2 regions of the Paraburkholderia sp. GAS41 genome follow, and region 2 is predicted to be linked to the other one. Evidence: predicted binding sites of a transcription regulator. Region 2 holds the regulator's gene; the other holds the start of a gene.

Region 1 (7,306 bases), on a different contig from region 2:
ATTGGCCGCGAAACCTATCACAGCGTGAGCGGATCGCTCTCTTCGTTACAGCGTTTCGCCGATGCGGTGTGTGCCTCGATGGCAGATGAATTTGCCGTACCGGTCGAACAGCCTGAACGTCACGAAGCGTGATGACCCAGGTCTTCAGAGGGCACGGCGTGCGCGCAGCTTTACCGCGCGCTGGCTTTCTCCCCCGCACTCTGCTTGTTTAGGACTGCCGGCAAGACGCCGCTCGCGGCTGTTGCTTCATCCACGGTGGTGCGCCCGCCGTCGCGGAAAAATGCCTGCACTGCCGCGTTGTTCAGCACGAGAACGCTGATGCGCCGGTTGATCGGTTCGTCCAGGACATCCTTGTCCAGTGGTAACACATCGGCTAGTCCGCGCACCTGCAGCAGTTTGTCTTCGCGCAGACCTCCCGCCACCAGCGCGCGGCGCGCTGCATTGGCGCGGTCGCTGGACAGTTCCCAGTTCGAATAGCCCGCGGTGCCGCCCGAGTAAGGTACGGCATCCGTATGTCCCGCAATCGACACGCGGTTGTCGACGTCGTTAAGCGACGCCCCGATCTGCTGCAGAATCGTCACCGCATAATCTTCCAGTTTCGAACTGCCCGATGCGAACATGGGCCGTTTGAGTGAATCGACGATCTCGATGCGCAAACCTTCGTCGGTAATCGCCACGCGGATCTGCTGCTTATACGCCCTCAACGCAGGGCTTTGTTCGATCAGGGCGCTAATTTTCGCCTTGAGTTGCGCGAGCCGCTGCGCGTCCACCTGCAGCGGCGGCGGATTGACCGACGGCCTGGCAGGCTGCGCCTGACTCTTGTGTGCCACGCCCGGCCGGCTGTCCGATGCGTCACGGCCACCGCCGTGCACCACGCTCGGCCGCGCCGAACCAGTGCCCTCTTTGCCGCCCAGCATGGTCGAAAGCGGCGTGTTGAAATAGTCTTCGATGCCTTGCTTGTCGTACTTCGAGGTCGAGCACAGCAGCCACATCAGCAGGAAGAACGCCATCATTGCGGTGACGAAGTCGGCATAGGCAATTTTCCAGGCGCCGCCATGATGCGCCTCGTGCGCCGCGCCCCTGCGCAGACGCCGCACGATGATTGGCGCGGAGGCTTCCTGTGCCCCACTGCTCGAACGGTTTTCAGCCATGCTGCTTCTCGATCACGCTGCCTTGGGCAGCTTGGTTGCGCGGACCGCGTCGTCGAGTTCCTTGAAGCTGGGACGGTCGGCGGTGAAGAGCACTTTGCGGCCAAACTCGACGGAGACAGGCGGCGCATAGCCGCTCATCGACGCCAGCAGCACAGCCTTGACGCACTGAAACGGCTTGGCCGCGGCGCGTCCTTTGGCGTTGAGCAGATCGGCGAGCGGGCCGACGAATCCATAGGCGAGCAGAATGCCGAGGAAGGTACCCACCAGTGCGCCGGCGATCATTTCGCCGAGCACAGCGGGCGCCGCGCCGACCGAGCCCATCGTATGCACCACGCCCATTACCGCGGCGACGATCCCGAACGCCGGCAAGCCATCGGCCATTTTCTGGATCGCATTGGCGGCCACGTTGGCCTCGGCGTGATGCGTCTCGAGCTCCTCGTCCATGAGATCCTGCATTTCGAGCGCGTTGACGTTGCCGCTCGACATCATGCGCAGATAGTCGACGATAAAGTCGAGCAGATGATGATCCTCCAGAACATGCGAATACTTCTGAAACAGCACACTCTGTTCTGGCGCATCGACATCGGCCTCCAGAGACATCATGCCTTCTTTACGCGCCTTTTGTAGCAGCTCATAGAGCAGCGCGATCAGTTCGAGATATTTCTCTTTGGTGTAGCCACCGCCCTTGAAGCAGGTGGGAATACTCTTGAGCGTCTTCTTGAGCGTGGTGACCGGATTGCTGACGACGAACGCGCCAATTGCCGCGCCAAAAATACACAGGAGTTCGAATGGTTGAACCAGCGCAGGCAGATGCCCACCCACGCCCACAAAACTCCCAATGACCGATCCCAGCACCAATACCCAACCGATTGCGACAAACATGACATCTCCGTTTTCAAACGCGGATCCAAACGTCTGCACGACAACGCTGGGCCTTGTTGTTTCAGCGTCACTCGTGCTCCCCCTTTTCAACAATCCGCACCAGAGCCGACGCGCCTGTGACAGCGCCTGTCCGGCAAGACTCGATGTTCGCGGTCGGCGCAAACGCAATAAATGCGGGCCACCCACCTGATAACGACGCGGTTTCGATTGACTTGAACCAGGCTTTCCCCGATAGCAAGCGAATGTTCCAGCCGGTTAATAGCTTTATTGTCGGCAGCGCGAACAATTTCTTGAGCGGGAAAAAATATTAGCCCCGCGGCTCGGAAGTGATCGTCCGGTCAATAAAGCAGTCGCTGAAAACAACGAAGCCCGCGCAAAGGCGGGCTTCGTTGTCATACAGCGGGCAGCGGTCCGGCTACAGCCGCCGGCCGTCCACGAGCAAGATTTAGCTCTCGGCGAGCGCAGTTTCTTCTTCGACCGCGACTTCCGCTTCATCGTCTGTACTACTGCGGATCAGATGATCGAAGGCAGCTAGCGATGCCTTAGCGCCGTCGCCCAGCGCAATGACGATCTGCTTGAACGGCACCGTCGTCACGTCGCCCGCGGCGAACACGCCAGGCACCGAAGTCGCACCGCGTGCGTCCACCACGATTTCGCCGTGCTTCGATAGTTCGACCGTGCCCTTCAGCCACTCGGTGTTCGGCACCAGACCGATCTGCACGAATACGCCTTCCAGTTCGACCTTTTTGATCTCGCCCGAACGCAGATCCTTGTAGACGAGGCCGTTGACCTTCTTGCCGTCGCCGGTGATTTCCGTGGTCTGGGCCTGCGTCACGATGGTAACGTTGGCGAGGCTGCGCAGCTTTCGTTGCAGCACTTCGTCAGCACGCAGTTCAGCGCCGAATTCGAGCAGCGTTACTTCACGCACGATACCCGCCAGATCAATCGCCGCTTCGACGCCCGAATTGCCGCCGCCGATCACCGCAACGCGCTTGCCCTTGAACAGCGGACCGTCACAGTGCGGGCAGTAGGCGACGCCATGATTGCGATACTCGTGCTCGCCCGGCACGTTGATTTGACGCCAGCGCGCACCGGTGGCGAGCACGATGGTTTTCGCCTTCAGCACCGCACCGTTCGCGAGATGAACTTCGTTGATGCGGCCCGGAATCAGCGCTTCGGCGCGCTGCACGTCCATGATGTCGACCTCATAGCTTTTCACGTGCTGCTCAAGCGCCGTGGCGAACTTGGGTCCTTCGGTCTCCTGAACGGAGATGAAATTTTCAATTGCCAGCGTGTCGAGCACCTGTCCGCCGAAGCGTTCCGCGACCACACCGGTCGCGATGCCCTTGCGTGCGGCGTAGATTGCCGCGGCCGCGCCCGCGGGGCCGCCGCCGACGATCAGCACATCGAATACTGGCTTCGTCGCCAATTGCTTGGCAGCACGCGCGCCGGCACCCGTATCAAGTTTGGCGAGAATTTCCTTTACGCCGCTGCGACCCTGGCCGAACACTTCGCCATTCAGGAACATCGTCGGCACGGCCATGATCTGACGTGCTTCGACTTCGTTCTGGAATACCGCGCCGTCAATCGCCACGTGGCGGATGCGCGGGTTGATCAAGGCCATCACGTTCAGGGCCTGCACGACTTCCGGGCAGTTCTGGCATGACAGCGAGAAATAGGTTTCGAACTGATAGTCGCCGTCCAGTTCGCGGATCTGTTCGATCACCGCGTCGTCGAGTTTGATGGGGTGACCGCCCACCTGCAGCAGCGCGAGCACCAGCGAGGTGAATTCATGTCCCATCGGAATGCCGGCAAAGCGGATACCCGTGTCTTTACCCGGCTCGCCGATCGAAAACGACGGCTTGCGTTGATCGTCGTCGCGCCGTTCGATCACCGTCACGCGCTCCGACAGCGTCGCGATGTCTGCGAGCAACGTCAGCAGGTCTTGCGATTTGGCGCTGCCGTCGAGCGAGGCAACGATTTCGATCGGCCGGCTGACTTTTTCCAGGTACGATTTCAACTGAGTCTTGAGATTGGCGTCCAGCATGACTATTCGAATTCCGTGACGAGAGTGGGAGCTCCGGGCGCCACCGCAGCGTGTGGCGAGCAGACGCGCGGACCGCATGCATGACATGGCACGATGCGGCCCGCACCAGAGAGACGCCTGCAAGAGGCGTGTGATGCGATACTGCCAGGTAGAGCTAAGCGAGTCTGCTTAGATCTTGCCGACCAGGTCGAGCGACGGAGTCAGCGTTTCAGCACCCGGCGTCCACTTGGCGGGGCACACTTCACCCGGATGCGCTGCGATGTATTGCGCGGCTTGCACCTTGCGCAGCAGTTCGCCGGCGTCACGGCCAATGCCGTTGTCGTGAATCTCGCACAGCTTGATCTCGCCTTCCGGGTTGATCACGAACGTACCGCGCAGTGCCATGCCTTCTTCTTCGATCAGTACATCGAAGTTACGCGAGATAGCCAGCGTCGGATCGGCGATCATCGGGTACTGGATCTTCTGGATCGTGTCCGAGGTGTCGTGCCATGCCTTGTGGGTGAAGTGCGTATCGGTCGAGACGCTGTAGATTTCCACGCCAAGCTTCTTGAATTCGGCGTAACGATCGGCCAGGTCGCCCAGTTCGGTCGGGCAGACGAACGTGAAATCAGCCGGGTAAAACACGAGCACGGACCACTTGCCTTTGAGACTTTCTTCCGTGACGGTCTGGAAGTCGCCGTTGTGGTAAGCGGTTGCCTTGAAGGGTTTGACTTGGCTGTTGATGATCGGCATTTGCTGCGTCCTCTTGTTACGTGGTTGAGAAAGTGAAGACAGTATGTCGCAGGACGCTTAATAGAAAAAGTTGATTGTATATATCGACGCAATTGCTATTGGCTATATTCAGACGAAGCCCGTGCCGGCGGGGGTTTCCGGCCGCCGTTCAAAAAAATCACCGGCTTTGAAAGCGGTTTTTACCGTTCCTGGGCAATACTTGCAGCTTCTCCCGCCATATTGACACCGCCTTCGCCCATGATTTGCGCGGCGATACTGGAGATGGGACACGCTTTGAGAGGAAGCCGTAACAGCATGAATCGACACCAGCATTACGACGCGCACCGGCGGTTTGCCCCGCGCTGCGCGCAATGGCCCGGCCGCTCGCCCGAGAGGGTGCGATGACCGCCACCCAGGCACGCCCGTCCTTCATCGGCTGGTTGCCGTATATCGTCGCGGCGACCTTCTTCATGGAGTATCTCGACACCACGGTGATCGCGACGGCTCTGCCGCAAATGGCGCATTCGTTTGGCGTCGGCCCGAACAGTCTCAGCCTCGGCATGACCGCATACATGCTGGCGCTCGCGATTTTCATTCCGGTGAGCGGTTGGGTGGCCGACCGCTGCGGTTCACGCACGGTGTTCTTCAGCGCGATCGGCGTGTTTACGGTTGCATCGGTGCTGTGCGGGATGTCGCAAAACGTCACGGAGTTCACGGCCGCGCGTTTGCTGCAAGGCATCGGCGGCGCGATGATGGTGCCGGTCGGCCGGTTGATCGTCGTGCGCAGCACCGAAAAGGCGCGGCTGATGCAGGCCATCTCCACGATTACGTGGCCGGCGATCGTGGCGCCGGTTGTCGGACCGCCGGTGGGCGGCTTCATCACGACGTATGCGAACTGGCGCTGGATCTTTCTCCTGAACGTGCCGTTCGGTATCGCGGTGATGGCCGCGGTGGTTGCGTGGGTGCCGAATCTGCGCGGCAGCGAACGCCGCCCGCTCGACCTCGTCGGTCTGGTACTGAGCGCGGCCACCCTCACCTCCGTCCTGTATGGCGCCGAACTCGCCAGCCAGCCCGGCGAGAGTCCGTGGATTGCGGCGGCTTTCGTGGCGGCGGGTCTGGCGCTCGGGTTCGTCGCCTTCCGTCATGCCCAACGCCACCCGCACCCGCTGATCGACGTGTCGACGCTCAGGATTCCCACCTTCTCGGTGACCATCGTGACCGGCTCGTTCACCCGCATCGGCATTGGCGCGGTGCCGTATCTGATGCCCTTGCTGTTCCAGATCGGTTTCGGACTGTCCGCGTTCAAGTCGGGGCTATTGCTGCTCGCGAGCGCCGTCGGCAACCTCGGCATGAAGGCGCTGACCACCCGCATCCTGCAACGCTTTGGCTTTCGTATCGTGTCGATCGTCGACGTCGCGGTGGCCGGCCTCTTCACGATCGCCTGTGGCCTGCTAACACCGGCGTCGCCGCTGGCGTGGGTGCTGATCGTGGTGTTTGTCTACGGCGTGGCGCGCTCGATGCAGTTTTCGACGCTCGCCACCCTGGCATACGCAGACGTCGCGCAGCCGCAGATGAGCGCTGCCAGCACGCTCTGGAGCGCCGCGGCGCAGATGACCATCGGCCTCGGCATCGCTTTTGGCGCGGTGGCCCTCCGTGGCGCGGCGGTGTTCAACGGCGAGTTGTCCGGCCGCGTTTTTACGCTGGACGACTTCCGCATCGCCTTCCTCTGTGCCGGCCTGCTGACGCTCGTATCGATGTGGGGATACTGGCAGATGGCCCGCGACGCGGGCCGCAGCGTAGGCGGTGGCTCGAGGCGGCAGGATGCGTCGTGAGAGCGTGAATGTCGAAGGGGTTGCGCGAGAGCGCGTTGGACACGCGCTCACAAACAGGATCCAGGTAACCTCCACCTGCGTCTTTCTACCGCTCCGGTCATCGAGACCCTTCCACCGGAACGCTGGCCATTGCGCTGAATGAGCGCGATCTCCAGCTGGAATCTGCGTGTAGCCGATTTTCTTGTACCCACGTGGGACTCAGAGGCTCGGCCGCGCTGTCATATCCCCGCAACCTTCGACCGCTAACTTGCAGGCATCACTCCAAACCAGTCCACCCCATGCCACCGCCGTCAGAGCGTCCCCGCCAGTCAGGCGGCCGTGTGTTCAAGGCGGCCTATGTGAGCGCCATGCTGAATGCCGCGTTGATGGCGATGCAGATCGTCGTCGGCCTGCTCGCTCATGCGGATGGCCTAGTGGCGGATGGCATTCATACACTCAGCGATCTCGCGGCGGACGGCGTCGTCATTGCCATGCTGTTGGTCGGCGCCGCTGCGTCCAGTCGACGTGCCGGCAGTGTCGAAGGCAGCCTGGGTGCCACGCTCGCCTCGCTGTTCATCGGTATGCTGCTGATCGCCACCGCCGGCGAGATGCTGTGGCATAGCATCGGGCCGGCCACCCTCCTGACGGCCAGCGCAACCGTCCGTGCAAGCGCGCTCTTGGTTGCCATCTTCGTGATGCTCGCC
Region 2 (7,306 bases):
TCCGCAAGAAGTTCGCCCAGGAAATCGGCTTCCTGCCGCCGGTGATCCACATCCGCGACAACCTCGAACTGCGTCCCAACGGCTACCGGATTGCCTTGAAGGGCGTCGAAGTCGGCGTGGGCGAGGCCTATCCCGGCCAGTGGCTGGCCATCAACCCGGGTCAGGTCAGCGCGGCGCTGCCGGGCACGCCGACCCAGGATCCGGCATTCGGCCTGCCGGCCATCTGGATCGATACCAATCTGCGCGAGCAGGCGCAGGTGTATGGCTACACGGTGGTCGATTCGAGCACGGTGGTCGCGACGCACCTGAACCATCTGGTCGTCACGCACGCCTCCGAACTGCTCGGCCGCCGCGAAATCCAGGCGCTGATCGAGCGGATGCAGAAGGACACGCCGTCGCTGGTCGACGATCTGGTGCCGAAGGCGCTCTCGCTCACCACGCTGCAAAAGGTGCTGCAGAACCTGCTGGAAGAAGGTGTGCCGATCCGCGACATGCGCACGATTCTCGAAGCGCTGGCCGAACATACGCCGAAGATCAGCGATCCGCACGAACTGACGGCGGTGGTGCGTCTCGCGCTGGGCCGCGCGATCACCCAGCAATGGTTCCCCGGCATCGGCGACATGCAGGTCATGGGTCTCGATTCCAACCTCGAACGCGTGCTGTCGCAGGCGCTTTCGACGGGCGCGAATCCCGGCCTCGAACCGGGTCTCGCGAATACCCTCATGACGGAGACGCAAAAGGCCATGACGCGGCAGCAGAACCTTGGGCTCGCGCCGGTGCTGCTGGTGCAGCATTCGCTGCGGCCGATGCTCGCGCGTTTCCTGCGTCGCAGCCTGCCGCAGCTGAAGGTGCTGTCGTATGCGGAAGTGCCGGACACCCGCAACGTGAAGGTGGTGAATCTGATCGGCGGATGAGCGTGTTCCGCTTCGTCCTCCAGACCGGCGCGCGATGCGCCGGTTTTCGTTTGGGCCCTGGCGGCTGCTTTCCCGCGTGCCTGCGAGGGCGCTCCATGCGGGTTTACGTGCGGCACGACGCGGCGCCGCGGGCCTGCCCATCAGGCGAATTGCCTACCTTTCCCCGCCTTTATCAACCGATCGTCGCTCGACATCTTTCGCAATAATCGATCTCAATGGGAAGCGGTATGTTGCCGGTCCGTTAACCGCATCGGGGGTCCAGCTTGAACATTCGTAAATTTGTCGGTGCTACCAGTCGTGATGCGCTGCGCCTCGTTCGCGAGGCTCTGGGCCCCGACGCGGTCGTGCTGTCGAACCGCACGATCGAGGACGGCACCGTCGAAATCGTCGCACTCGCCGACAGCGAACTGGCGGCGATCACCCCGAAGAAACGTGACGGCGCGGGCGCCGTAGCACCCGGATCGGCAGCGCCCGCACGCGCACCGATGATGCAGGCCAACCCATACGCGAGCGGCATGCCGGACGTGTTCTCGTCGGTATTCGGCGCGAGTCCGGAAGCCGGCGCCGAAAGCGTGGCAGCCAGCCACGCAGCGGCGCAGCCGGCGGCAAGCGCCGCGGCTGAAGCGGTGACGGCAAGCGCCATTGAAGAACCGGCGGCTGGCGCGCTGCCGCAAAGCACCGCCGCTGGGCGCGCGCCGCTCGGCTCGCAAGCCGGCCAGGGTGCGCCAATCGCCCCCGCACCGCAAGCACAAGCCGTAACGGCCGCCGCGACCGCGCCGGTTGCACAAGTGCCGCGTACCAGCGACGACATCCGCGCGGACGTACTGAAGGCGGCAGGCATGGCGCCGGCGCCGGTGGCGCCAATTGCACCTCGCACGATGGCGGAATCGAATCCCTGGCTGATCGATCACGCCCGCAACATCGCCGGCAAGCAACAGGGCGCATACAGCGCACGGCCCTCGGCAATGACGCCGGCTGCCGCGATGGCGAAGGGACTGGGTGCCCCGGTCGAGCAGCAGGGCGGCACACGCCCGTCGTTCAATCAGGCGGACACACCCGACTGGGCTCGCGAAGCCGCGCAGCTCGCCGCCCGCCGCGCCGCCCAGAAGGCAAGCCCCGTCGAAGACACCCGCACGACAGGCATCAGCGCCGCCAGCGTCACGGACGCCATCAAGGTGCGCATGGAGCAGGTCGTCAACGAAACGGTGATGAGCGAGCTTTCCTCGATGCGCGGCATGATGGAGGAACACTTCGCCGGTCTGCTGTGGGCCGACCGTCAGCGCCGCAGTCCGACGCGCGCGTCGCTCACCAAGCATCTGTTCGCCGCGGGCTTCTCCGCGCAACTGGTGCAGATGATGGTCGACAACCTGCCGGCCGAAGTCGACACCATGGAAGGCGGCATGGACTGGGTGCGCAGCGTGCTCGAGTCGAACCTGCCGGTGATGGAAAACGAAGACGCGCTGATGGAACGTGGCGGCGTGTTCGCGCTGATGGGCCCGACGGGCGTCGGCAAGACCACCACCACGGCCAAGCTCGCCGCGCGTTGCGTGATGCGCTTCGGCGCCAGCAAGGTCGCCCTGCTGACCACCGACAGCTACCGGATCGGCGGCCACGAACAACTGCGCATTTTCGGCAAGATCCTCGGCGTCTCGGTACATGCCGTGAAGGATGGCGCCGATCTGCAACTGGCGCTCGCCGAACTGCGCAACAAACACATCGTGCTGATCGACACGATCGGCATGAGCCAGCGCGACCGGCTCGTCTCGGACCAGATCGCCATGCTGTGCCGCGCCGGTCAGCCGGTGCAGCGCCTGCTGCTGCTCAACGCAACCAGCCACGGCGACACGCTCAACGAAGTCGTGCAGGCCTACCAGCGCGCGCCGGATCAACAGCCGCTCGCCGGCTGCATCCTCACCAAGCTCGATGAAGCCACCAACCTGGGCGGCGTGCTCGACACGGTGATCCGCTACAAGCTGCCGGTGCACTACGTGTCGACCGGGCAGAAGGTGCCCGAGAACCTGTATGTCGGTACGCGGAAATTCCTGATCAAGAGCGCTTTCTGCGTGCCGCGCGACAGTTCGCCTTTCGTGCCGCACGACGACGATATTCCGGCGCTGCTGTCGGCGCTTTCCGCCCGCTCGACGTCCGAACTGCACGAGGTACGTTTTGGATAAAGTCGTCTCGGATCAGGCAGAAGGACTGCGGCGCCTGCTGGCCCGCAACGGTTCACGGGTCGTGGCGGTGACAGCCGGCTCGACCAGCGTCGGTTGCACGACGACGGTGGTCAATCTGGCAGCGGCGCTGGCCGAACAGGGCAAGGATGTGCTGGTCATCGACGAGTGCGTCAACGCTCACTCGGTGAGCGCGATGCTCGGCGGCGTGCGCGGCGCGGGTAACTTCGCGGCGGTGTTGCGCGGCGAGATGCCGCTCGACGCGGCCGTGGCGCGCCACGCACTTGGGTTCTCCGTGCTGGCCGCCTCGCGCGGCAATCGCGAGGGCTACACGCCCGCGCAATTGAGCGTGGTGCTGGACGGTCCCGCTGATGTCGTGCTGATCGACGCCCAGCTCGACCGTTTCGGCCAGCTTTCCGCACTGGCGATGCAGGCGCATGACCTCGTGATCGTGACGCGGGTGGCCGCGCAGGCCATCACCGATGCGTACGCCTGCATGAAGCGTCTGCATTACGCACACGGCATCGGCCAGTTCCGCGTGCTCGTGAACCACGTGCAAAGCGTCACCGACGCGCACACCGCATTTGAAAACCTCGCGGGGGTAGCGGGGCGTTATCTGACTGTGTCGCTGGACGCCGCCGGCTGTATCGCCGCGGATCCGCGCATGGTCCGGGCGCTCGAGTTGTCGCGCTGTGTCGTCGACGCCTTCCCGTCGACACCTGCCGCGCGCGATTACCGCCATCTTGCCGCTGAATTGCAGTACTGGCCGATGCGGCCAGCGATGTCGTCCCGTCACCACTGGGTGGCGCCGGCGACAGTTACAACGGCGCAACACGCCGGCCAACCGTCTGCGCAGCCTGCCTGAAGGGGCGCTGCGGACAAGGGGAGCACGATGTACAACGCTCAGGGAAAGATTTCCCAAGCCGAGGTTCTGACGAAGTACGCGCCGCTGGTGCGGCGGCTCGGCTTGCAGCTAGTGGCGAAAATGCCGGCGAGCGTCGATCTCGACGATCTGATTCAGGCCGGCATGATCGGGCTGCTGGACGCTGCGAGCCGGTACAAGGAAGATCAGGGCGCGCAGTTCGAGACCTACGCGAGCCAGCGGATTCGCGGCGCCATGCTCGATGAACTGCGCAGCAACGACTGGTTGCCACGCAGCCTGCGCCGCACCTCACGTGAAGTGGAGACCGCCGTGCATCAGGTTGAACAGACGCTGGGCCGCTCGGCGAGCGAGACGGAGATTGCCGGTCATCTGAAGATGCCGCTCGACGAATATCAGTCGATGCTGCAGGACCTGCATGGCAGCCAGCTGATCTATTACGAAGACTTTGACCGCTCCGCCGACGACGAGCCGTTCCTCGACCGTTATTGCGTCGATCATTCCGATCCGCTGTCGGCGCTGCTCGACGAAAGCCTGCGCGCCGCGCTGGTGGAAGCGATCGAGCGCCTGCCGGAGCGCGAAAAGCTGCTGATGTCGCTGTATTACGAGCGCGGCATGAATCTGCGCGAAATCGGCGCGGTGATGGAAGTCAGCGAGTCGCGGGTTTGCCAGTTGCACAGCCAGGCCGTGGCGCGCTTGCGCACGCGTCTGCGTGAGATGGCCTGGGCGAAGGCCGAAGCCGAATAAATCGACGCGGACGGCGGTTCGCCGTCGCAACCGCGCACAAGCTATGTCATTGAAAGCCGTCCTCGTGACGGCTTTTTTTTCGACTCGATGTAGCAGGGCGCGATAGTAAACGCGTGTGTGTAACCGTCGACGCACAGGTTGCGCGCGAACGTTGCCTTGGAAGGAGATAAAACGGAGGGGTGAGATTGACCTCGAAGAACGGCTGCCGGTGCGGACGCGGTGGGTTCGAACCCCGCGCCCCGCGACCGGCTTTTCGACCTACCCGATTACAGGCCGCCGAATCCCGGCACACGCCCATCCGGGCCGTAGAACGAGGGCTTCGGCGGACGAACCTGCAGCACGTCGAGGGCGCGCTGGTTGTATTCCATGCGGGTGCGGATCAGCACGCCATTGGTCTTGTTGGAGCGGTGGGCCCGCTCGACGGACTGCTGCAGCAGCTTCCATTGAGCGGCGAGCTTCGGGTCACGGCCCGCGGCCAGTTCGATACCGGCCGAGCCGCCCGGCAAGCCCATTTCGGCGAGCTGGCTGTCGCGGAGCTTCTCCAGCGTCGCCAGTTTGCCGACCAGTTCGGTTTTCTTTTCGACGATCGGCCGCAACATCTCGGCCGGATCCACCTGGGTCAGTGCTTTCTGTTCGACGACCAGCACCGAGGCGAACGCTTCGATGGTGGTGTACTCGTCGGTAACGGTGGCAAGCAGGGCGTCTTTCATCGCAACTCGCTTTCGCGGCGGCCCGCGCATGACGCGCGGGTCGGGGTTTCAAGGTGTCGCCTCGCGGCGTCCAGCCTTAATTGCCGGTCGCCGGGGCTCTCGTTTGCAACAGACTGCGTGTCGTTTCCAGCACGCCGTCAGCAATCTTGCCCGGATCGATGGTCAGCGTGCCGTTCTTGATGGCCGCCTTGATCGATTCGACGTGAGCGGTGTCGATGTCTGCCGAACCCGACGTTGCCAGGTTGCGCAGGTCGGACGACAGGCCCGACAGGCTCACATTCGCGTCGCCACCCGAGCTGGTGGCGGCTTGCGCGCTGGTGAACGCGCCTTGGGCGGGGCTGGCCGCCGGAGTCGAAACGTCCTGCTGCGTGCGCGTCGCGCCGCTGGTCAGGCCGTCTGGCTTGGTATTGGTGCTGGAATCGATTTTCACGATTGGCTTCCTTGACGATTTGATTCCTTTAACGGCAATCAGGAAGCCAAACTTTAGCGCCAATGGTGTATCCCTTTGTAACGGCGGCGCCGGCCGGACTGGTGCGTGAATCCCCACGCCACGCCCGGTTTCGGGCCTGCCCTCACATCTGGATCTGCACCGTCGAACTGTCCTTCACGATCCCCATGAGAATCTGGCCGGTGGAGGTCCTCACCCTCACCGGCTGACCCGGCGTGGCATTGCTCAGCGCGCTGCCTTCCGACGAAATCGAAAAGCCGTCGCCCTGCGCCACCACCCGCACCTGCGTGCCCGCTGTCACCGAGGCGGTGTTCTTCAACATGTCCTGACGCAGCGGCAAGCCCGCGCCCACCCGCATCAACGTGACCGAGCCGATCGCTTGCGACGGCGCGGTGATGATCGACAGGGGCAGCATCGTCAGGTCGCCGTCGCGGCCGACCAGATCGGCTTCCGAAATCACCTCGCCGGGCAGCATGGCCCGCGCGGCGATGTAGTAGGTCGCATGCACCGAGACCTTGGCCTGCAGCCAGACTGTCCAGGGATGCCCGCTGGTGCAGCGCACCGCCACCGTCGTGCGGCCCCACAGGCGCGCGCCGTTCGGCATGAAGGGTTGCAGCGTGGCGCAGGCTGCAAGTCCGCGCGGGAAGGCCGGCGCCACGGTCAGTTCGACCTTGCCGGGCAGGCCGTCCACTTGCTGCTTGAGAAAGTCGAGCGCGGCGGCGTGAATCAGCTCGCCGTCTTCCTGGCCTGCGGGCACGGGCTGGGCGGCTTCGACCGGCTGGGATGCCGGCGTGGTCCGGGAGGTTTGGGTGGGCAGAAGCGTGGGATTGAGCCTGGGATTAAACGCTGGATTGACCGGCGCGTGGGCAGGCTGTGCGGTTTGCGCCGCTTGTGCTGCTTGTGCTGCTTGTGACGTCTGGGCCATTTGTGCAGCTTGCGGCGTCTGCGCCGCTTGTGCGGCCTGCGCGCGCTGCAGAGCCTGTACCGCCTGTTCGCGCTGCGCCGCCTGAGCGAGGGCTTGCGTCGGGTTCGGCGTTGCAGCCAAGGTGGCAATCTGCGGCGCGGCGAGGCGCGGCGCCGGATTGTGGGCCGACGCGCTGGCGCCGAGTTCGGGCGGTTCGCCGCGCGAGGCGAGGCTGTCGATTTCGACATCGCTCGCGGGGGTTGCAGCCGGCACCGCAGGCGCCGCGTTGACGGGCCGCGCGGACGTGGCGTAGGCGGCGTAATTGCGGGGCAGCGCCGAGGTCACGATCACCGGCACGACCTGACTCGCGGCGAGCGCTGGGCTCAGGTTCACACGGGTGAGACCGGTATTGCTCGCCGCGTTGCCTTGCGGCGTGCTCACCATGCCCGGCCCTGCAGCCTCGCCGCTCCCCGGAATCACGATGGCGCCGCCGGCGTTCGCCAGCGCGCTAAAGCGATCGCTGACCGGTGCG

What was found. The regulator FliA, encoded in region 2, starts transcription of late flagellar genes. The targets are predictions, from matches to a motif close to CTAAAGTTTNNNNNNNNNNNGCCGNTA.
Region 1: a site for FliA is predicted at 2,224-2,250, ahead of motA (flagellar motor stator protein MotA). Genes of this name have one in related genera too.

What each region holds. Positions count from the first base shown of each region.
Region 1 covers NZ_JBNDMK010000007.1:133,858-141,163, forward strand. The annotation lists gene P3T43_RS12780 (hypothetical protein) at 1-132, shown strand, start outside; gene motB (flagellar motor protein MotB) at 171-1,151, opposite strand; gene motA (flagellar motor stator protein MotA) at 1,164-2,033, opposite strand; gene ahpF (alkyl hydroperoxide reductase subunit F) at 2,479-4,080, opposite strand; gene ahpC (alkyl hydroperoxide reductase subunit C) at 4,249-4,812, opposite strand; gene P3T43_RS12805 (MFS transporter) at 5,193-6,623, shown strand; gene P3T43_RS12810 (cation diffusion facilitator family transporter) at 6,902-7,306, shown strand, end outside.
Region 2 covers NZ_JBNDMK010000005.1:110,298-117,603, reverse strand. The annotation lists gene flhA (flagellar biosynthesis protein FlhA) at 1-914, shown strand, start outside; gene flhF (flagellar biosynthesis protein FlhF) at 1,178-3,088, shown strand; gene P3T43_RS09980 (MinD/ParA family ATP-binding protein) at 3,081-3,950, shown strand; gene P3T43_RS09975 (RNA polymerase sigma factor FliA) at 3,978-4,712, shown strand; gene P3T43_RS09970 (flagella synthesis protein FlgN) at 4,979-5,422, opposite strand; gene flgM (flagellar biosynthesis anti-sigma factor FlgM) at 5,499-5,852, opposite strand; gene flgA (flagellar basal body P-ring formation chaperone FlgA) at 5,995-7,306, opposite strand, start outside.